Regions from separate parts of the Mesorhizobium sp. M1295 genome, predicted to be linked through region 1. Evidence: predicted binding sites of a transcription regulator. Region 1 holds the regulator's gene; each other region holds the start of a gene.
The links. The regulator LexA, encoded in region 1, represses DNA repair genes until DNA is damaged. The targets are predictions, from matches to a motif close to TGTTCNNNNTGTGTTCNG.

Region 1 (6,740 bases):
CCAACGGGCTGATCGTCCGTGCGCCGTTCACGCCCGCCGCGGCGGCGGGCGCCGCTTGCGACGTGCTGATGCTACGCTGAACCTGCCTCACTCCGAGATCAAGGTCCGGGTCAGCGGATGGTCTGGATCGGCCAAACCGTCGATGATGTTGAAATGATGCCGGTCAGGCTCGACCACCGAACTGGTCGCGGCACCCAGGCCGATCCAGATGTTGGCCAGCAACGCGCTCTGGCGCAGGAATTCGGCGCGCTCGCCGCCGCCGGCCCAGCAGGTCAGGCGGGCCTTGTCCATCGGGCGCAGCAGCACCGGGCTTTCGGCCTGCGCCTCGGCCTCATCGATCGCCAGCGTCTCGTTCATGCCGGTGCGCATGATCGGGCGCAAATCGTGCACACCCGAGATCGATACGACATGGCGAATGCGCCGGACAATTTCGGGCGCCAGCGGCGTCGTCGTCGTAACCATCCGGCTAACAAGATGGCCACCGGCCGAGTGTCCGGTCAGCATCAGCGGCCCTGCGACCATCCCCGCCGCCTTGCCGATCGCCGCGCCGACTTCCTTGACGATGCCGCCAATGCGCATCTGCGGACAGAGCGTGTAGGACGGCATCGCCACGGCATAGCCGCGATCAACAGCGCCAGCGGCAAGATGCGACCAGAAACTCTTGTCGAATGCCATCCAGTAGCCGCCATGGACGAACACCACGAGCCCCTTGGGCTTGGTGGCCGGCAGGAAAAGATCGAGCCGGTTGCGTGGGCCATGGCCATAGGCCATGTCGAGCCGCGCCCGGCCCTCGGTCGAAAGCACGTCGCGAAAAACCCGCGCGGGCTCGACCCAGGCCGCCGGCCAGCGATCGCTGCCGGCTATGTTGGCGCCGTTGGCATAGGCGTTGTCCCAATCGGCAATGTGACGTTCGAACACCCTGCGCCCTCCCCTGGCAATATGGCCTTGCAACGAGCGTGAGCATCGCGCGGCGCGTCGTCGCCAGCCTCACGATTCCAGCTCTCGCATCAATCTCAAGTGACAGCCGCCTTGATGGCGAAGCGCGCATCCTTCCACGCACCGGTGCGCAGGATGTCCTCAAGCACTTCGACGGCCTGCCAGACATCGGCATAGCCGACATAGAGCGGGGTGAAGCCGAAGCGCATGGTCGATGGCGCGCGAAAATCGCCGATCACGCCACGTTCGATCAGCGCGCGCATGATCTGGTAGCCATGCTCGTGCATGAATGAAATCTGGCTGCCGCGTTTTTCCCCGTCGCGCGTGCTTTCGAGCGTTAGCCCGTAAGTGCCGCACTTTGCCTCGACGAGCTCGATGAACAGATCAGCCAGCGCGATGCTCTTCTTGCGCACCGCCGTCATGTCGACATCGTTCCAGATGTCGAGCGCGCCCTTCAGCGTGCGCATCGACAGGACCGGCTGGGTGCCGCACAGAAACCGGCGGATGCCGGTGCCGGCCGCATAGCCTGGCTCGAAGGCGAAGGGCCGTGCATGGCCCCACCAGCCGGTGAGCGGCTGCTGGATGTCGGCAAGATGCCGCTCAGCCGCATAGATGAAGGCAGGCGCGCCCGGTCCGCCATTCAGATATTTGTAGGTGCAGCCAACGGCAAAATCGGCGTTTGCCGTGTCGAGCTCGACTGGCATCGCACCGGCGGTGTGGCAGAGATCCCAGACGATCATCGCCCCGGCTTCCTGGGCCCTGCGCGTCAGCGCCGGCATGTCGCGCAGTTCGCCCGACTTGTAGTTGACGTGGTTGACCAGCACCACGGCGGTGCGTTCGTCGATCAGCTCTTCGATGCTCGGCGCGTCGACCCCCGAGAGGCGCAGCAGCGTATCTTTTCGCGTCGAAACCACACCCTCAGCCATGTAGAGGTCTGTCGGAAAACTGTCGCCCTCGGCGACGATGACCTGCCGCTCCGGCCGCATGGCCATGGCGGCGTGCAGCAGCTTGTAGATGTTGACCGATGTCGTGTCGCAGACCACCGTCTGGCCGGCCGCGGCACCGATCAGGCGCCCGAGCTGGTCGCCGAGTTCGAGCGGCATGTTGAACCAGCCGGCCGTGTTCCAGGCGCGGATGAGATCATGCGCCCATTCTTCGGTCGCTGCCTTGCTCAATTCATCGAAAGCTGCACGCGAAGCGGCCCCTAGCGAATTGCCGTCGAGATAGATCACTCCTTGCGGCAGCACAAAGCGGTCGCGCATCGCGCGCAGCGGATCTGCAGCATCCATCGCCCTTATGGCAACGAGATCGCGAATTCCTGTCATGATTTGTCTGCTCCCCCAAGATTCACCGCAACGCCGGACACGCATCGACGGCATCCATCGGTCACGAGCGGTTCTCCATTACCTGGTATCGCGCAGCAAGGCTCCACCGGCGACAAGTTGCCTGACCACGCGGTGGAAACCAGGAGCCAAGCCAACCCAAGGTTGGCGTTTTGAGTTCGTTTCGTTCACGGTGCATTGACCAAACCGCACAGTCGATACGGCTTCAATTCCGTGCCCTTTGCCGGCTGACGGCCGATACCAGTGCCGCCTTCTGGGAACCCAGAGGCCGCAAACGAAAGCAGAATCAAGGCGATGACGCCCGCGGCGGTGAAAATGCAGCGTTCCGGTTTGGTGAGTGGTATCGTTTCCCGAGCCCTAACACATTCATTAAACTTTAAACAGTTGCGGAACACAACTGGAACAGATAGTGTTTGTTCTGGGTTTGTTTTTCTGATTCTGTTGGGGGTCGCTATGCTGACACGCAAACAACACGAACTGCTTATGTTCATCCACGAAAGGCTGAAGGAAAGCGGTATCCCGCCCTCCTTCGACGAGATGAAGGAAGCGCTCGACCTGGCTTCCAAATCGGGAATCCACCGGCTGATTACGGCGCTGGAGGAGCGCGGCTTCATTCGCCGTTTGCCCAACCGGGCCCGTGCACTGGAGGTGCTGCGCCTGCCCGATTCGATCGCCCCCGGCCTAAATGCGGCACGCAAGTTCTCGCCGAGCGTCATCCAGGGCAGTCTTGGGCAAGGTCCTCGGCAGGGCAAGCCGACATCGTCGCGCATGCCTGCAGCCGGCAATGACGACGATGTCGTCGCCGCCGTGTCGATCCCGGTGATGGGCCGCATCGCCGCCGGTGTGCCGATCGATGCCATCCAGCACCAGACGCATTCGATCTCGGTGCCGCCGGACATGATCATGGGCGGCGAGCATTATGCGCTGGAGGTCAAAGGCGATTCGATGATCGAGGCTGGCATTTTCGACGGCGACACGGTGATCATCCGCAATGCCGATACGGCGAGCCCCGGTGAGATCGTGGTGGCACTGGTCGACGAGGAAGAAGCGACGCTGAAGCGGTTCCGCCGCAAGGGCGCCTCGATCGCCCTGGAAGCCGCCAATCCGGCCTACGAGACGCGCATCTTCGGACCAGACAGGGTCAAGGTGCAGGGCAAGCTCGTTGGGCTGATTCGCCGCTACTGAGCTGCGCCCTTGGCGCCGGCTTTTGGCTTGTCGGCTCTGCGGTATGGCGGCATGCCCCGCGCCGCGCGGGAAAATTTCCGCTGCACGTGCCAGGGCCGGTATGATTTTTCGACGGCGAAGCGGATTTCGGCGCGTGTTGCCGCTTGTGGATCGAAATAGACGGCCGCACTTCCCGCGCGCGCCAGTTGCCGTTTGGTGACGACGAGGACCAGCCGGTCGTAGTAGCAGGGATTATGGGCGGTGGCGTCGTCGATGACGATCAAGCTGGCAAAGGCGCAGGCTGGCCGTGCAGTATCGCGGTCATTGGCTAGCGCGATGATCGCGCCGGATGGATGCCTGGCAAGGCAGAGACCGTCCGTGCAAATGAACGGCATGCCCGGCGGTAAGTCGGCCGGATCGGCAATGTCGAATTGCGGATCGTTCTTTCCAGGTGTTTCCGGCGCGACGATAGCCTCTGATGTGAGCGCGCGTTTCCAGTTGTCGATGGTGAACTCATTCGGGCGTGCCCGGTTGACCGCGAGTTCACCGCTGCCGATCGGCAGCGCGACGAGCCGTGCGTCCTCCGAGATCAATACATCGGGTACGCGCGTCTGCGTTGTCGTTAGCAAGCCGGCGAGCGCAAAAGGAAGGGCCACGAGCCGCAACCAGGTCGTCGCCATGCTGGCAATGACGAGAGCGATCGTCACCAAAAGGACAGATCTCAGCGAAATCAGCCCGACCGCATCGATCGGCGAGCGCTCGGAGATCCACCCGGACAGGGCGATCATCGCCGTCAGCCCCTTGCCCATCACGTAGAGGAAAGGCCCATCCGCGCCGAACGGCATCGCCAGCGCACTGAGGACGGCGAAGGGCATGACGACCAGTGAGATGATAGGCATGATGGCCAGATTGGCGAACAGGCTGAGCGGCGCCACGCGCTGGAAATGCCATATGGCGAAAAGCGCCGTGGCGCTCCCTGCAATGATCGAGGTCATCGCCAGGCCGCCCATGCCCAGCAGTACCTTTCTAGTGGCAAAGCGTAGCGGCGACCGCCGGGGCGGCGGCGTGGTGGCCCCGCCGGCGCGGTAATCGGACCAGCCTGCATAGGCGCCGACAAGGGCCGCCGTCGCGGCGAAGGACATCTGGAAGCTCGGACCGACCACCTCGTGCGGCGACACCAGAATGACCGCGATGGCCGAGATCGCCAGGTTGCGCATGGTGAGCGCGGCCCGGTCGAACAGCACGGCGATAAGCATCACCGCCAGCATGATGAAGCTGCGTTCGGCCGCCACCACAATGCCGGAAAAGACGAGGTAGGCCGCAATCGAAAAAAGCGCGGCGGCCGCGGCATATTTCTTGACCGGCCGTCGCGATGAGAAATCGGGAAACAACGCAAAGGTGCCGCGTAGCAGCGCCATGATGGTGCCGGCGACCAACGCCATATGCAGCCCCGAGATGGAGATGATGTGATAGATGCCTGTACGCCGCATCGCTTCGTTGATCTCCTCGGGAATGCCGGCGCGCACGCCGACGATCAGCGCAGCAGCAATCTCGCCCTCGGCGCCGCCGATGCGGCTGCGGATATGGTCGGCGATGGATTCGCGCGCGTCTTCGATCGAGGAAGAAAGCCGCGCGGCAAGCGGCATGCTGCCCGACGACACGACTTTCGGATTGCCGAGAAAAAAGCCGCTGCCGCCGATACCGGCGAAATAGCTGTCGAAGGAGAAATCATAGCTGTCGGGCCGCACCGGCCCGGTCGGCGGCAGCAGCCGCACATAGCCGGCGATCTCGGAACCGGCGGTCAGCTCAGCCGGTATTTTCATCGCCGAAACGCGGACCCGTTCCGGCATGTAGCGCAGTGTCGGCCTGGCGGTTGAGATCACATCGATCGTCAGCCTGATGCGGCCGCTCGCCATGGGCTCGAACGATACGACGCGACCCGTGAGGCGCGTTGAGATTTCGGAACCGAGCATATGCGTTCCGACACGCCAGGTCTCGACCTTGGCGGCAAGCACGCCAAGCGCGCAGAGCAACGCCGCCATGAAGCACAGGCGGGTTCTGGGCCACGACCGCGAGGCGACGGCACAGAGGGCTGCCAAGGCGACGATTGCGATCGGCTGTGGAAAGGCCGGCTCCACCGCCAGCGCAAAATATACGATCACCCCGCATGCGAGGAACACCGGCACCAGCAGGAAGGCAACCCCACGGTCGAGCTCCAGGCCGACCGCCGAGGTTACGCCGTTGCGGATACGGGACGGTGACGGGAGGCGGAAACGCCGGCGTAGGCGCACGATGGGCTCGGCCGCGGGCACGAGAACCGTTGCTGGGTCGCTCGCCGGCAGCGACGGGGCATCAAAGCGTGGAACCGGCAGCAATGCCGGTGCCGGCAGGACAGGCACGGGCGCGGCAAACAGCAAGCGTTCGCTGACGCCGCTGCCAACGTCCTCGCCCTCGCCCGCACCACGGCCTCGCACAGCCATCGGGTCTGCCCCTTGCGCCCTCGACCTCCTATGCTACATGAACGCGCAACGCGCGAAAGTCCGCAAACCCACTTCCTTCGCCTGCCTGAGAGTTCCATGCCCGACAAGGTCGTCACCCGTTTTGCCCCCTCGCCCACCGGCTATCTGCATATTGGCGGGGCGCGCACGGCGCTGTTCAACTGGCTGTATGCCAAGCACACAGCCGGCACGATGCTGCTGCGCATCGAGGACACCGACCGCGAGCGTTCCACCGATGCGGCAACCGCGGCCATCCTCGACGGGCTTTCCTGGCTTGGCCTGACATGGGACGGTGAGCCGGTGTCGCAGTTCGAGCGTGCGCCGCGCCATCGCGAGGTGGCCGAGGAACTCGTTCGCATGGGCAAGGCCTATTATTGTTACGCGACGCCTGCCGAGTTGGAGGCAATGCGCGAGAGCGCACGAGCCAAGGGGCTGCCTCCCCGCTATGACGGCCGCTGGCGCGACCGCGACCCCTCCGAGGCGCCGGCCGGCGCCAAGGGGGCGATCCGCATCAAGGCGCCGACAGACGGCGAGACGGTTGTGCATGACCGCGTCCAGGGCGACGTGCGCTTTCCCAACAAGGATCTCGACGATTTCATTATTCTGCGCTCGGACGGCAACCCGACCTACATGCATGCCGTCGTCGTCGACGATCACGACATGGGCGTCACCCACATCATCCGCGGCGACGACCATTTGACCAACGCCGCCCGCCAGACGGTGATCTACCATGCCATGGGGTGGGAGGTGCCGTCGATGTCGCATATCCCGCTGATCCACGGTGCCGACGGCGCCAAGC
Region 2 (6,740 bases), on a different contig from region 1:
CTCTGCGGCGCTTCGGCGAAGGGAATGGCGGCGACGGCGCGCTCCGGCAGATGGCTCTCGACGGCGACCGGCTTCAAGACCGCGCCTTCGCCGAGCCGGGCGCGGATGCGGTCGGCAAAAAGCGCGATGTCGGCGCCCCCGTCGTTCGTCTCGCCGGCAAGGTCTGCCTGCTGCATGTCGAAGGCGGCGGCGGTCAGCACCGAGAGGCGCACGAGATCGAAACCATAGCCGGCGTCGATATCCTGTTCGAGCGCGGCAAGCCTTTCGTGAAACAATTTCTGGATCAGCAGCGGCTCGCGCAAAGGTCGCGAGGTGCCGACGGCGATGCGGCTGACGCCGCCATCGACGCGAAAGAGCAGCAGCGCCAGCCGCCTTGCGCCCTCGCCGCGACGCTCGAGGTCCTTCTTCAATGTGGCCGCCAGCATGCCTGTCAGCTGCTCGATGTCCTCGGTCAGCATGATCGGCTCGGCGAGGTGGCGTTCGACCGAAAGCGGCGCGACCGGCAGGCGCGGCGACACGGCTTCGTCGAGGCGGCCGAGCGCCTGGTCGAGGCGCAATAGCAGCGATGCGCCGAAGCGGCGGGCCAGCGGCGCGCGCGGTGCCGCCATGACGGCGCCCGCCGTGCGCAGGCCGACGCTTTCGAGGCTGGCGCGGACCTCTGGATCGATGCGCAGTGCCGCCAACGGCAAGGGCGCGAGAAGCGCTTCCTCCTCACCATCGGGAACGATGCGGTCGCCGGCAAACCGCGCCGCCGCCCAGGCCGAGCCCGGCGTGGCGGCAAGCCCGGCGCGGACATCGAAGCCCTGATGGAAAAAACGCGACAGGATGTCGTCCAGCATCGAGCGTTCGCCGCCGAAAAGATGGGTGCAGCCGGTGACGTCGAGATAGAGGCCATCGGCCCCGTCGAGCGCCACCAGCGGGGTATAGCGGTCGCACCAGTCGGCGAGGCCTTCGAGCAGGCGCCGGTCGGCTTCCGGATCGGCCTCCACGATGTCGATCGAGGGATGCATGGCGCGTGCATCGGCTATGCCCATGCCGCGTTTCAGGTTAAGCGCTTCGGCCCGCTCGTCGAGGGCGGCGATGCGCTGGGCGTTCCGGTCGCGGTGACTGATCACCAGCGGCAGGTGATCCGACGGCCGGGAACGCCAGGACCGCCCCAGGCGCTGCCGCAGGATCCTCTCGGCGGCGAGATGTGGAAACCACAGGGACAGGATTCTTTGCCCATTCCTCGCCCCGTCTTTCTTCGAATATGCGTTCATCGGGGTTCCACTCCAGTGTGAATTTTCCGGGCAAGGCAGTGCGGCTCTTGCCGATGGTGATGGTGAAGGCGGGCCGGCCGATCGAGCCGGCGAGCGGCCCGGCGATCGTCTCGCGCGCTGCCGCCGGTGCCGCCGACAGGATGAGGCGGACGGGCGCTGCCGTCGGCTCGGGCTCGCCGGCCTGGCGCAGCAGGAAAAGCGGCCGGCCGGCACTCTGCGCCCGGGCGTGCAGCCGCCGCGTCGCGGTGAGATCCAGCCGCTGCGGGTTGCCACGGATTTCGAGGATGACTGCGGCCAGCGCCGTCATCCTGGCGGCCTCCTCGGCGACCCACAGCGCATCGAGCAGCCTTGGCGCCTCGGAAAACAGCAATTGCTCCGGCTCGATGCCGAAGAAGGCGTGAAGCCCCCCGGCATAGGGAAAGCCGGCCTCGCGGAAAACCTCGGATGTGCCGATCCACAGCACCGGCAGTCGCGGCCCCTGGCTGAGGATCAGGCTGATGAGCGACAGGACAAAACCGGCGACTGCTCCGGCATCGCGGGTCGCGGCGCCATGAAACTCGCTCAGCGCCGCCTTCGGCAGGCCGCCGCTCAGCGCAGCATCGAGGCGCTCGGCACCGGTGCGCAAAAACGCATCGGGCGGCGCCACGGCGAGGCCGCGACGGACAATCGTCAGATTCCGAGCGGGTGTCGGATTCCGAGAGGATGCCAGACTCTGGCGAGGCACATCCGCGTCAAACGACGAACCGGCCGGCGCTTCCAGGCGCTCGGACAAGGTCCCTTCGATCTTCGCGATCTGGCGGCGCAGGGCAAAAACAGTCTCCCGCGCCACGGCGCTTGTCGCCATGACGGTCAGCTTCCACTCACAATTGTTCCTGTTATGTTCCTATAGATTCCAGAGGGCGGCCAAAGAGTCAAGCGGAGTCATGGGGAATTTATTCCTGCCTTGATGGCATGGTCCGGGCGCTCCAGCCCGACCATTTGCCGAGTCCGGCCCGAAAGCCTATATGCCGGGATCAAAGGACAAAGCATGGCTCGCATCTACCAAACACGCATCTGGCACGACCAGCTTTCGCCAACGATGGAGGAAATCGAGCTCCTGGCGCTGGAGGCCTATGCCCATCTGCCGGAGGAGTTTCGCAAGCTGACCGGCGAGATCGTCATTCAGATCGCCGAATTCCCGACCGACGAGATCATGGACGACCTTTCGCTGGAAACGCCCTTCGACCTGCTCGGCCTGTTCGAGGGGCGCGGTATCGCCGAGCGCTGGAATCCGCAGACCGGCGAAGGCCCGAACCGGATCACGCTCTACCGCCGCGCCATCCTCGACTACTGGGCCGAGAACGAGGAGACGCTGGGCGACATCGTCACCCATGTGCTGATCCATGAGATCGGTCACCATTTCGGCCTGTCGGACGATGATATGGAGAAGATCGAAGAGGCAGCGGAGTGACGTCGTTTTGACTGGAGAGCGCAGCGTTCCTTCGCGCCAGCGTCCAGAAGTGTCCCGCATTCGCGGGCACCCGAAGCGATGTCAGCGCTACCAGTCGCTGAGCTTGGTGTCGGGGCCGTATTCCTGGCCTTCGATGTCCTTCACCACCGCCTGGCCGCAGCGCATGGTCTTGGCATTCTTGTCATAGGCATAGGTCGGCGAGCCGAACAGGTGCCAGCCCTTGTTGAGCGCCGCCGTCACCTTGTGGCAGAAGCTGGCGTCGTCCGGGCCGGACAAAAAGCGGTAGAGTTTCATTTTCAATCCCGTCGTGAGTTGCAATCATGCGCGAACAGCGGCGGCCTTCGCCAGCAGTTTTTCGGCCTGCGCCAGATGCAGCCGCTCGACCATCTTTCCGTTCAGCGCAATCACCGCCTTGCCGGTATTTTCGGCGAGCGCGAAGGCATCCTTGATCGCGCCCGCCTCGGCCATCGCTTCAAGCGACGGCGCAAAGGCCCGGTTTGCGGCCTCGATCTGGGCCGGATGGATCAGCGATTTGCCGTCGAAGCCCATGGCGGCCGCTTCCGTGCACTCGCGCGCAAACCCGTCCATATTGCTAAAATCATTGAAGACGCCGTCGAGCAGGTCGAGGCCGCCGGCGCGCGCGGCGAGCACCATCTGCATCAGCCACGGCACGAGATAGCGCCGGTCGGGCGTGGTGAGAATTCCGGTGTCCTTGACCAGATCATTCGTTCCGGCAACGAAACAAACCAGTCGAGAGGCTGGGTCGCGGCCAAGCTCGGCGATCGGGCCGATGTTGAGCAGCGCCTTGGGTGTCTCCATCATCGCCCATAGCTTGACCTCGTCCGGCGCAAAATTGTCGTCGAGAACGTCACCGGCCTCGAGAATGTCGCGCGGCGTGTCGACCTTGGGCAGCAGGATGGCGTCGGGAGCGCATTTTGCCGCAGCCAGCAGATCGTCGGCGCCCCATTCGCTCGACAGCGCATTGATGCGCACAACCATCTCGCAGCGCCGGTTGGAACGGCCGGCGAAAATCCCCGCCAGTTTTTCGCGCGCGGAAAGCTTGTCGGCCGGGGCGACGGCGTCCTCGAGATCGATGACGACGGCATCGCAGGCCAGCGACCGGATCTTGGCCAATGCCTTGTCGTTCGAAGCCGGGACGTAAAGCACCGAGCGGCGCGGGCGGGAGGGTTCGGCAGTCATGTCCGATCTATGCCGCCTGCAGACGGCCGAGGCAAGCCGTGCATAAAAACTGCACGCAATTTCGGAAAATCTCCTCGTCTCCGCCCCGCTTGCCACCCGACAGAATGCGACAAGGGCGGCATGCAAGAGCAAACAAATTGCCGTTGGTCCCTGCCGTACCGGCTTCGCCGCGACAGCTGGTGGCTTGTCGATCCGCCCCCGGCAAACCTCCTCCCTTTCGTCCGCAAATCCCCGCCCAGATATTCCGGCCGCATCAAAGCGGCCGAGAAAGCCCGATCGTGACAGCGTTCGTCACGCCGGCGCCGAGCTATTGCAGCCGCTTCGGCGTTGCCGTCCTGCTCGTCGCGCTGGCCGATTTTTTCTTCTATAGCCAACCGGCCGGCATCACGCTTTTCCTGTTCGGCGTTGCGATTGCCACCACGAGCATGGCTGTCCATCCTCTCGGCTCCTTCAACGATGGCAGGCCCTGGTTCAAGCCAGTTGCGCTGCTTGTGGCGCTGCTGCCGCTCGCGGAAAATGTCAGTGCGCTGTCCGTCTCGATCGGGCTGGCGGCGCTGGCCGTCTTCGCGCTTTCGCTGGCTGGGCGGTTGAAGCACGGGGTTGCCCGCATTGCCGGCCAACTCTCGCTATTCCTGCTTGCAACGCCCTTTCGGTTCGTCCTGGATTTCTTTCGCTGGCGCAAGGCGGCCCGGCAGCTTGGCCGACGGCGCGTGCGCCTTGCGACGATTGCCGTCTGGGTCATGCCGCTAAGCCTCGGCGCGGTGTTTCTCGCGCTGTTCGGCGCCGCCAATCCGGTCGTCGAATACTGGCTGTCGCTGATCGACCTAATGGCACTGCTCGAGCTCATCCAGCTGCCGCGTCTCGCCTTCTGGCTGTTCGTGCTGGTCGGCGTCTGGGCCTTTCTGCGCCCGCGCCTACCGCGCTTTCTCCGCTCCATTCCGCGTGTGCTGTCGCCTGTGCCTGTCGGCCGGGCGACGACAAAACCCGCCAAGGCGATCGAGGACATCATCTTCGGCAAGGCCGCGATTCTTCGTGCGCTGGTCGTCTTCAACATCCTTTTCGCGATGCAGACCGCGCTCGACGCCACCTATCTGTGGGGCGGCATCGCGCTTCCCGACGGGCTGACCTACGCCGCCTATGCGCATCGCGGCGCCTATCCCTTGATCATCACAGCGCTGCTCGCAGCTGGCTTCGTCCTGGCGGCGCTGCGGCCGGGCAGCACGACCTCCAGCGATCCGCTCATCCGCCGGCTGGTCTACGTCTGGGTGGCGCAGAACATCGTGCTGGTCATCTCGTCGATCCTGCGGCTCGACCTCTATATCGGCATCTACGCGCTGACCTACTGGCGCATCGCCGCCTTCGTCTGGATGGGACTGGTGGCGGCGGGCCTTGCCCTGATCATCGCCCGCATCGCGTTCGAAAAATCCAATGAATGGCTGCTTTCCGCCAATCTTCTGACGCTTTCAATGACGCTCTATGCCTGCTGCTTCGTCAACTTCGCGGCGCTGATCGCCAACTACAATGTCGAGCACTCATTCGAAATGACCGGCCAAGGCACCGAACTCGATTTCTGGTATCTGCGTACGCTCGGTCCCAGCGCCTGGCCGGCGCTCGACCGTTTCCTCGAGCATCAGGGCAGGACGAATGCGGCCAGCGTTTCCTCGTACCGCGAACTCGCCCGTTTGCTTGGGCAGGACGAGGCCCGCTACCGCGCCGGCCTAGAAAACTGGCGCGCCTGGAGCTTTCGCGACTGGCGGCGCCTTCGTGCTCTCGACACACGTATCCCGTTCGTGGTTCCTCCGATGTCCGAACCCTTCATGCCGGGCCGCTGATTTGATGCCGCACCACATACTGGTCGCCGACGACGATCCGCACATTCGCGAAATCATCTGCTTCGCGCTCGAAAAGGCCGGCATGAAGACGCTGGCGGTGCCGGACGGCGCGGCTGCCTTGCAGGCGATCGAACGCCGCGCGCCCGATCTCGTCGTGCTCGACATCGGCATGCCGGAAATGGACGGGCTGGAAGTGTGCCGGCGGCTGCGCCACACATCCGACGTGCCGGTGCTGTTCCTGTCCGCGCGGGATGAAGAGATCGACCGCATCCTCGGGCTGGAAATGGGCGGCGACGACTATGTCACCAAGCCGTTCAGCCCGCGCGAGCTGGTCGCCCGCGTCAACGTCATCCTGCGCCGCGCCCGGCCTGCGCCCGAACATGCCGACGATCGGCAATTCTCGCATGGCAGACTGGCCTTAGTGCCGGCAAGCCATACAGCCAGCTTCGACGGCAAGCCGCTGGTGCTGACGGGCATCGAATTCGCGATCCTGAAAGGGTTTTTGGCGCGTCCCGCGCATGTGCTCGGCCGCGACATGGTGATGGCTAATGCCTATGCTGCCAATATCCACGTCGCCGACCGCACCGTCGACAGCCATGTCCGCAACATCCGCGCCAAGCTGGCGGCGGTCGGCTGCGTCGATGCAATCGAGACCGTGCATGGCGTCGGCTTCCGGCTCGGCAAATGCGGCGCGTGAGCGCCCAAGAACGGATTGGCAGCAAATGGCGGCCACGGCTTGCCACGGTCGTCATTGCCATCCTGATCATGGTGATGGCACTGCCGCTGGCCGGCCTGTTCTTCTTCCGGCTGTACGAGAACCAGCTGATCCGCCAGACCGAGGCCGAGCTGATCGCGCAAGGTGCCGCCCTTGCCGCGATCTATGCGCTAGAGGTCCGTGAGGCCGGCCTTGCCCCGGAAAAGCTCGGCACACCCATGCCTCCACCCAGTACAAGGGATCGGGCTTCTGCCTACCAGCCGATCGAACCGCGCCTCGATCTT
Region 3 (6,740 bases), on a different contig from region 1:
CGCTGTTTGACGGGATACATAGGGCGCGGACCACAACCCGCTCGGGGCTTGCGTCGGCGGCCCCACCCTGGCGCACAGCCAGACGCGTTTTCGCCCCCGCCGGCGCTAATTTGGGGCTCTCGGTTCGTGGCATCTTGCAAATTTGTGGAACGAGCCTGCCCCTCGGGGGTTTTTCTATTAGAGGGACGTTAAAGAAGGAGGTAGCTATGAAGAAGCTCCTGCTTGCCTCGGTGATCGCCATCGCCTCGGCGGCTTCCGTGATCGGCCCGGCCAATGCCGGCGGTAGTGTCACGATCGGCATCGGCAACGGCTATGATGACGACTATTATTATCGCCATCATCGGTATTCCGATTACGACGATGAGTACGTCCCCCGTTACCGCTATGACGTCTATGACGAGGACTACAGGCCACGCTACCGGTATCACCGGCGCTGCCACACGGAAGTCGTCAAGCACTGGCGTCATCACCACCGGGTTATCGAAAGAATCCGTGTCTGCCGTCGTTGACGGATCGATCCGGCCGGCAGTGCCGGCCGGATCGGTGGAGCTCCTCACCGCGGCTTGCGCATCAGCATCATGCCGTAGTGCACGGCCAAAATGTCGAGCCCGATCTTGAGTAGTTTCACCACCACGTCGCGCGGCTCGCCGGCCTGTTCGGCCAGGCTCTTCACCGTTGCGTCGGCACAGCAGACCTTTTGCACGATGCCGGCGATCTCCCAATGGGCAAGCGCCCTCGTGGCCTCGGCATGGTCGCGGCCGGCGGACAGGATGTGATCGGCGACACCGCTGCCAGTGCGGCCGCCGTCGACGCGCTCGGCCCAGGCCATCGGCTTGGCGCTTGCCTCCGACGAGTTGCGGAAATCCTGGCGGTAGCGCATGCCTGCCTCGCGTTGCTGGCGCGACAATGAGGTGAGGCCGGTCAGCGGGTCGACATTGCGCACCCGCACGATGCCGCCGGTCGCGGTGTGGCCGTCATTGGAAACCTCATAGAGGCGCGCCGCCTCCTGCGTTCCCTTGGCCAGCCGCTTGCGGCCGAACCGGTCGTCCTGCAGCGCGAAATCATGGCCGATCTCCTTGCGGATGCGCACCTGCTCGGCCTCGCCCTTCGGCAATCGCGGTAGCCTGGCTTTGGTCTTTTGGGCGGTTTTGTTGCTCATCGGCTCTGTCCTCCTGGTCTGTCGTCGGGCTCTGGCGAATTTCCGTATCCAGCGGGGCTCAAATAGCTTTGGCCGGCAGCGTGCGCAGGAAGCGCGCCGCGTGATAGGCGCAGTAGCTTTTCGAAGGCCTTGTGCGCAGCCCGCAGCACAGCATGTCCAAACCGGGGCGGCTGCCGGGGGCGTCGTTTCCCGCATCCTCCTGCGGCGTCGTGTCGAGCGGCGCGCGGCAGCGGTCGAACAGGCAATCGATGAAGCGCATGGCGACGAAGTGCGGCTGGCGGCCGCCGGCGGCGATCGGGCGCGGCGCCGGCATTTCGAGCGGCTCGCCATCGGACCCCGTGATCCGAACCGGACCCGGCTGCCAGGCCGGCGGCGCCAGCCTGGCCGACAGCCTTGCCGGGCGGCAGTGATGCTCGGCCGGTACTGCCCCTGCCTGGCCGGCAGGGTTCGACGGCTCTGGCGCCGATTTTCCATGCCGGCCGCCCGACCGTCCGCTACGCCAGCCCTTGGATCTGGCAAGGCCGATGGCGTGCAGACGGGCGGTGCGGTGGACGATGCCGATGATCGCCGCGCGCGAGGCCGGGCGGCCGCGCTGCGCACTCAGCCGGGCGGCGATCTTCGCGGCCGACAGCCCACTCATCAGCCAGTTCTCGATTTGTTCCAATTCGGAGGGGGAATAGCGGGCGGCCATGACGTTTTATTCCCTGCAAAGGTGGTTGTGTGCGGCGCCGGCTTCGCCGGCCTCAGGCTCGAAAGGCGGTCAGCCCTCGCATGGCTTGCTGCGATCGAGCTTCATCCCGGCCGCCTGCCTTGTTGCGCCGGAGACTGCCTTGCCCGTCCGCTTGTCGAAGGCGATGACCGTGCCGTCTTCGGTGCGGATGCAGGAAACCGCGGCATCCGCATTGCCGGCCGGCAGGCAATTCGTGGCCGGAGCCGTGAGGGGAACGGCTCCGGCCGTTCCGGCCGCTTGCGCTGCCGGATCCGAGGCGCGAGCCTCGGGCATCGTCCCGGCCGGGGAGGAGGACAGCCAGGACGAAGGGGAAAAGGTTGGCACATGACTACCGCGGCCGCCTCCTTGGCGCTGGGGGGCGGATTCGAGGACCGAAAGCTGGCGGAGCGACTTGTGCATGGCCACATAAGAGCATAACTTAAGCCATAATGCAAGCGATTCTTGCATAGACGAAACCGAATCTTGTGCCTCAGATGGAGCCATGGTGAAAACTGCACTGTCGATCAAGGTCGGGGCGGCGATCCGCCGGGCGCGCAAGCAGCGCGGCCTGGTGATGCGCCACATTGCCGAGCACAACGACACCGACGTCGCTGCCGTCGGCAATTGGGAAACCGGGCGCAACCTGCCCAAGACCGAGAACCTTTTGAAGACCGCCGCCTTCCTGCGCGTCGACCCGGTGGCGCTCGGCAAGGGCGAGGTCGTCTTCCTCGAAGATGCCGGGCCGGTCGCCGATGCCGAGATCGTCACCGATCCCGGCCCCCTGCCCGCCGGGCCGATGGACATCCAGCTTCTCGGCACCGCCGTCGGCGGCGACGATGGCGACTTCACCTTCAACGGCCAGCCGGCCGGCTATGTCCAGCGGCCGCCGGGGATCCGGCATCTGCGCAACGTGTTTGCGCTGCACGTGCTGAGCGATTCGATGGTGCCGCGCTACGAGCCCGGCGAGATGATCTATTGCGGCGGCCGCGAGGCCGTGCCCGGCGACCATGTGGTGATCGAGACGCTGCCCGAGGAGAACGAGCAAAACGGCAAGGCCTTCATCAAGAAGCTGGTCAAGCGCACCGCCGCCGAGCTGATCGTCGAGCAATACAATCCGCCCAAGACGCTGACCTTCAACCGCTACGCCATCAAGAACGTCTTCCGCGTCATCCCGCTCAAGGAACTGCTGGGGTATTGACGGGCGCTTGTTGCCTTCTCCCCTTGTGGGAGAAGGTGGATCGGCGCACAGCGCCGAGCCGGATGAGGGTGCTGGAAGGAACGCGGCGGAGGAAATGTAGACGCGATTTTAAGCACTTACGCCATCAAGGTAGCGATCCGTCCAACACCCCTCATCCGACCGATCTTCGCTCGGCCACCTTCTCCCACAAGGGGAGAAGGGAAGAGCAGCACGCCCTCCCCCTCAAGCCCGCCTCGATTGCTCCAGCTCTCGACCGTTGAGCAGGCGCGCCTCGGCGCGGGCTCGCTGCCGGTCGTCGATGAAGGCAGCCTGGATCGAAACGGCGGCGCCCGGCAGGCCGTCGGCCCGGCAGGCCTTGCAGATCAGGCGCCCGGAAAGTGCTGATAGCGGTGTCTCCGGCCTCACCCCATGCCGCTTGAGCTCGGCCGGCTTCCACCACCTGTTGCGGCCGCAATCGATGCACTCGACGGCAATCGAGACGACATCGGCGATCGTCGCTTCCTTGCCCGCTAATGCCATGGCCATCCCCATCGTTGTTCCTGCTTTGTTCACATTATCGGTTTTCGAGGCGGAGTCGAGTCGGTTCCGCTTACACCAACGTGAAAGTTTCACTTGTTCATTTATTTGAGTTATGCTTCTATGCCATGCAAGCTGGAATCGGCGCAGCCGCGGCCGCTCCGTCCACCGAATGCAAGGGAGTGACGATGGACCTCGCCCAGTTCGCCCAGGCCTGCGGTTATGCCGGCGACAGCCCGGCCATGCTTGCCGCCTTCGCGGCCATCCGCCAGGACGGCATCCGCACGGCGCGCCAGGGCCATCGCCAGCGCAAGGCGGCGATCGACCGGATGAAGCCGAGCCGCGCTTTGTTCCTGGCGGCGATCCGCCCGGCGCAGTCGGCCGAGGAGGCGATCGAGGACGCCGCCCGCTTCCTGTCGATGTTCCGCAACATGCCGCACTGGCGACAGGAAAGGCGCAGCGCCGACCTCGCCCGCGCCAGGCAGCAGCGCCTCTTCGCCCGCTTCTTCCGCCGCTACGGCTATCGCCTCTGGGCGTTGGAGGCCGCCTGAAGACGCGCGCCCCCTTGCAGTCAAAACGAATATTGCGATCGCCAACACTGCGCCGTATGTCTCCGCGCGATGAGCGAGATCGAATTCCGTCGTGCCCAGGCGCCCGACCTGCCGGCGATCGTTGCAATGCTTGCCGACGATGCGCTCGGCGCAGACCGGGAAGACCCGTCCACGCCGCTCGCGCCATCCTATCTCGATGCCTTCAGCGCGATCGATGCCGATCCCAACCAGTTGCTGGCCGTGGCCGTCGAGGCCGGGCAATTGGTCGGAACGCTGCAACTCAGCTTCCTTCCAGGCATTTCGAGGAAAGGCGCCTGGCGCGGCCAGATCGAAGGCGTTCGCGTCGCCCGGCAATGGCGCTCTCGCGGCGTCGGCAAGCTGATGATCGAATGGGCGATTGAAGCGTGCCGTTCGCGCGGCTGCAGCCTCATTCAGCTCACCACGGACAACAGTCGACGGGAAGCGCACACCTTCTACGAGCGCCTCGGTTTCACCGCCAGCCATCTCGGCTACAAGATGGCGCTGTAGGTCGCTGCAGCAGGCGCCGTCGGCGAAGCTGCCGATCTCCCCCCTTGCGGGGAGATGCCCGGCAGGGCAGAGGGGGGTGCTGTCCCTCCGACCTGTCAACCAATCGGAGCCAAACCCTCAGGCTGATTCGAGTTGGCAACAACTGAAGTCGAAGTTGGCGATCCGTCCCACCCCCCTCTGTCCTGCCGGACATCTCCCCCGCAAGGGGGGAGATTGGATGTTGCTTCGACTTTCGCCAACCACCAACGCTGGAACGCAGGCAGACAGAGGGCGCCAAACTGAAACAATTGCCCTTCACCTGCCCTCCGCGCCGCTTGACAATCCGCCCACAATGTTCTCTTTATGTTCTCATCAAAACTCTAGACAAGGCGGCGTTCGAACCGCCGCGGGCGAACGGGCCGGATGGAAGCCAACATCCTCCACGCGGATCTGGATGCCTTCTATGCCTCGGTCGAACAACTGCTCGACCCGGCCTTGCGCGGCAAGCCGATTGCCGTCGGCGGCGGGGTAGTGCTCGCCGCATCCTATGAAGCCAAGGCGTTCGGCGTGCGCGGCGGCATGCCGGGACGGCGGGCGCGGGAACTCTGCCCGCAACTCATTTTCGTCGGCGGCCATTTCAAGGACTATCAGCGGCTGGGCGATGCGGCAATCAAGGTGCTGGGCGATTTCACGCCGGTGGTCGAGCGAATTTCCATCGACGAGGCCTTTGCCGACGTCGCCGGCTGCACCCACCTGTTCGGCTCGCCGGCCGAGATCGCCGGCAAGATCCGCCACCGCGTGCGGGCAGAGCTCGGCCTGCCGATCTCGGTCGGCGTAGCCCGCACCAAGCATCTGGCCAAGATCGCCTCACAGGTCGCAAAACCCGACGGGCTGGTGGTGGTCGATCCGCGCCACGAGCTGGAGTTCCTGCACCACCTGCCGGTCGAGCTGATGTGGGGTGTCGGCCCGGTCACCAGGGAGCGGCTGGCCGGCATCGGCGTCAACACCATCGGCGAGCTGGCGAAGACCAACGATGGCGCGCTGGAGCGCCTGCTCGGGCCGGCGGCGGGAGAAAAACTCAACGCGCTGGCGTGGAACCGCGATCCGCGCAAGCTGGAGACGCAGCGCCGGGCGCGCTCGGCCGGCGCGCAATCGGCGCTCGGCCGAAAACCGGCCGAGGAGCAGGTCTTCGTGCCTGCGCTGCTGCATCTGGCCGATAGGGTCGCCACAAGATTGCGGGCGAAATCCCGCCCCGGCCGCACGGTGACGGTTCGCGTCCGCTTTGCCGACCTGCGCTCGGTGACGCGCTCGATCACGCTCGACCAGCCGATATCGGCAACCGCCATGCTGGCCGAGATCGCCGAGGCGCTGGTGCGCAAGGTGCTCATCGACCATCCGCACGAAAAGACAATCTCGCTGCTGGCGATCGCTGTCTCGCATCTGGAGCAGCATGCCGGCCTGCAACTGGAACTGCCGCTCGGGCTCGCCGACGACCGCCGCCGCCCCGGCACCAGGAAGGGCGCGGCGCGCTGGACCGCAGATCGCGCCGTCGACAAGATCCGCGACCGCTTCGGCTGGGAGGCGGTCGGCTACGCCTCGGTCGCGCTCGGACTGTCGCGGTCCGTTCCCGACGCGTTTCGCGAGCTCGCCGAAAAGGAATTGTGAGCTGCGCGGCCGGGGCGAAAAAAGATTATCCGGCAGGAGCCAGGGGCGATACGGCCGGCCCGTTCAAAGCCGTGCCATCGACGGCAAAATGCGAGCCGTGGCAGGGGCAGTCCCAGCAGCGTTCCAGCGAGTTCCAATGGACATGGCAGCCGACATGGGTACATGCGGCCGAGCGTTTGTAGAGCGTGCCGTCCTCGTCGCGAAAGGCCGCGACTTTGGTAAGACCTTCGCGGACGATGGCGCCCTGCCCCGGCCGCAGCTTGTCGGCGGAATCGATTTCACCAGGCGCGACATACTCGGCAAAACTCCTGATCGCTGTCGCATTCTCCGCTAGATAATCGGCGATCGCCCGTACCGTCTTGCGAGAGGGTTCGTAAAGTTCCCGCCAGGGGCTTTCCCCCTTCAGAATCAGGTCCGAAATCAACAGGCCTGCCA

Region 2: NKH29_RS09700 (ImuA family protein) is a predicted target of LexA. The motif match lies at 2,127-2,144, and genes of this name have one in related genera.
Region 3: dinB (DNA polymerase IV) is a predicted target of LexA. The motif match lies at 4,994-5,011, and genes of this name have one in related genera.

The regions. Positions count from the first base shown of each region.
Region 1 is NZ_JAMYLU010000008.1:205,282-212,021, forward strand. It holds gene NKH29_RS14240 (molybdopterin molybdotransferase MoeA) at 1-80, shown strand, start outside; gene NKH29_RS14245 (hormone-sensitive lipase) at 88-918, opposite strand; gene kynU (kynureninase) at 1,014-2,261, opposite strand; gene lexA (transcriptional repressor LexA) at 2,733-3,464, shown strand; gene NKH29_RS14260 (ComEC/Rec2 family competence protein) at 3,458-5,923, opposite strand; gene gltX (glutamate--tRNA ligase) at 6,020-6,740, shown strand, end outside.
Region 2 is NZ_JAMYLU010000005.1:70,641-77,380, reverse strand. It holds gene NKH29_RS09705 (DUF6504 family protein) at 1-1,115, opposite strand, end outside; gene NKH29_RS09700 (ImuA family protein) at 1,048-2,103, opposite strand; gene NKH29_RS09695 (metallopeptidase family protein) at 2,287-2,709, shown strand; gene NKH29_RS09690 (DUF1737 domain-containing protein) at 2,797-3,003, opposite strand; gene NKH29_RS09685 (HpcH/HpaI aldolase/citrate lyase family protein) at 3,028-3,909, opposite strand; gene NKH29_RS09680 (DUF4153 domain-containing protein) at 4,188-5,741, shown strand; gene NKH29_RS09675 (response regulator transcription factor) at 5,746-6,438, shown strand; gene NKH29_RS09670 (ATP-binding protein) at 6,513-6,740, shown strand, end outside.
Region 3 is NZ_JAMYLU010000009.1:92,566-99,305, reverse strand. It holds gene NKH29_RS14830 (hypothetical protein) at 207-509, shown strand; gene NKH29_RS14825 (DUF6456 domain-containing protein) at 554-1,159, opposite strand; gene NKH29_RS14820 (GcrA cell cycle regulator) at 1,218-1,850, opposite strand; gene NKH29_RS14815 (hypothetical protein) at 1,920-2,162, opposite strand; gene NKH29_RS14810 (XRE family transcriptional regulator) at 2,371-3,066, shown strand; gene NKH29_RS14805 (hypothetical protein) at 3,289-3,585, opposite strand; gene NKH29_RS14800 (hypothetical protein) at 3,771-4,133, shown strand; gene NKH29_RS14795 (GNAT family N-acetyltransferase) at 4,203-4,661, shown strand; gene dinB (DNA polymerase IV) at 5,064-6,305, shown strand; gene NKH29_RS14785 (FAD-dependent oxidoreductase) at 6,331-6,740, opposite strand, start outside.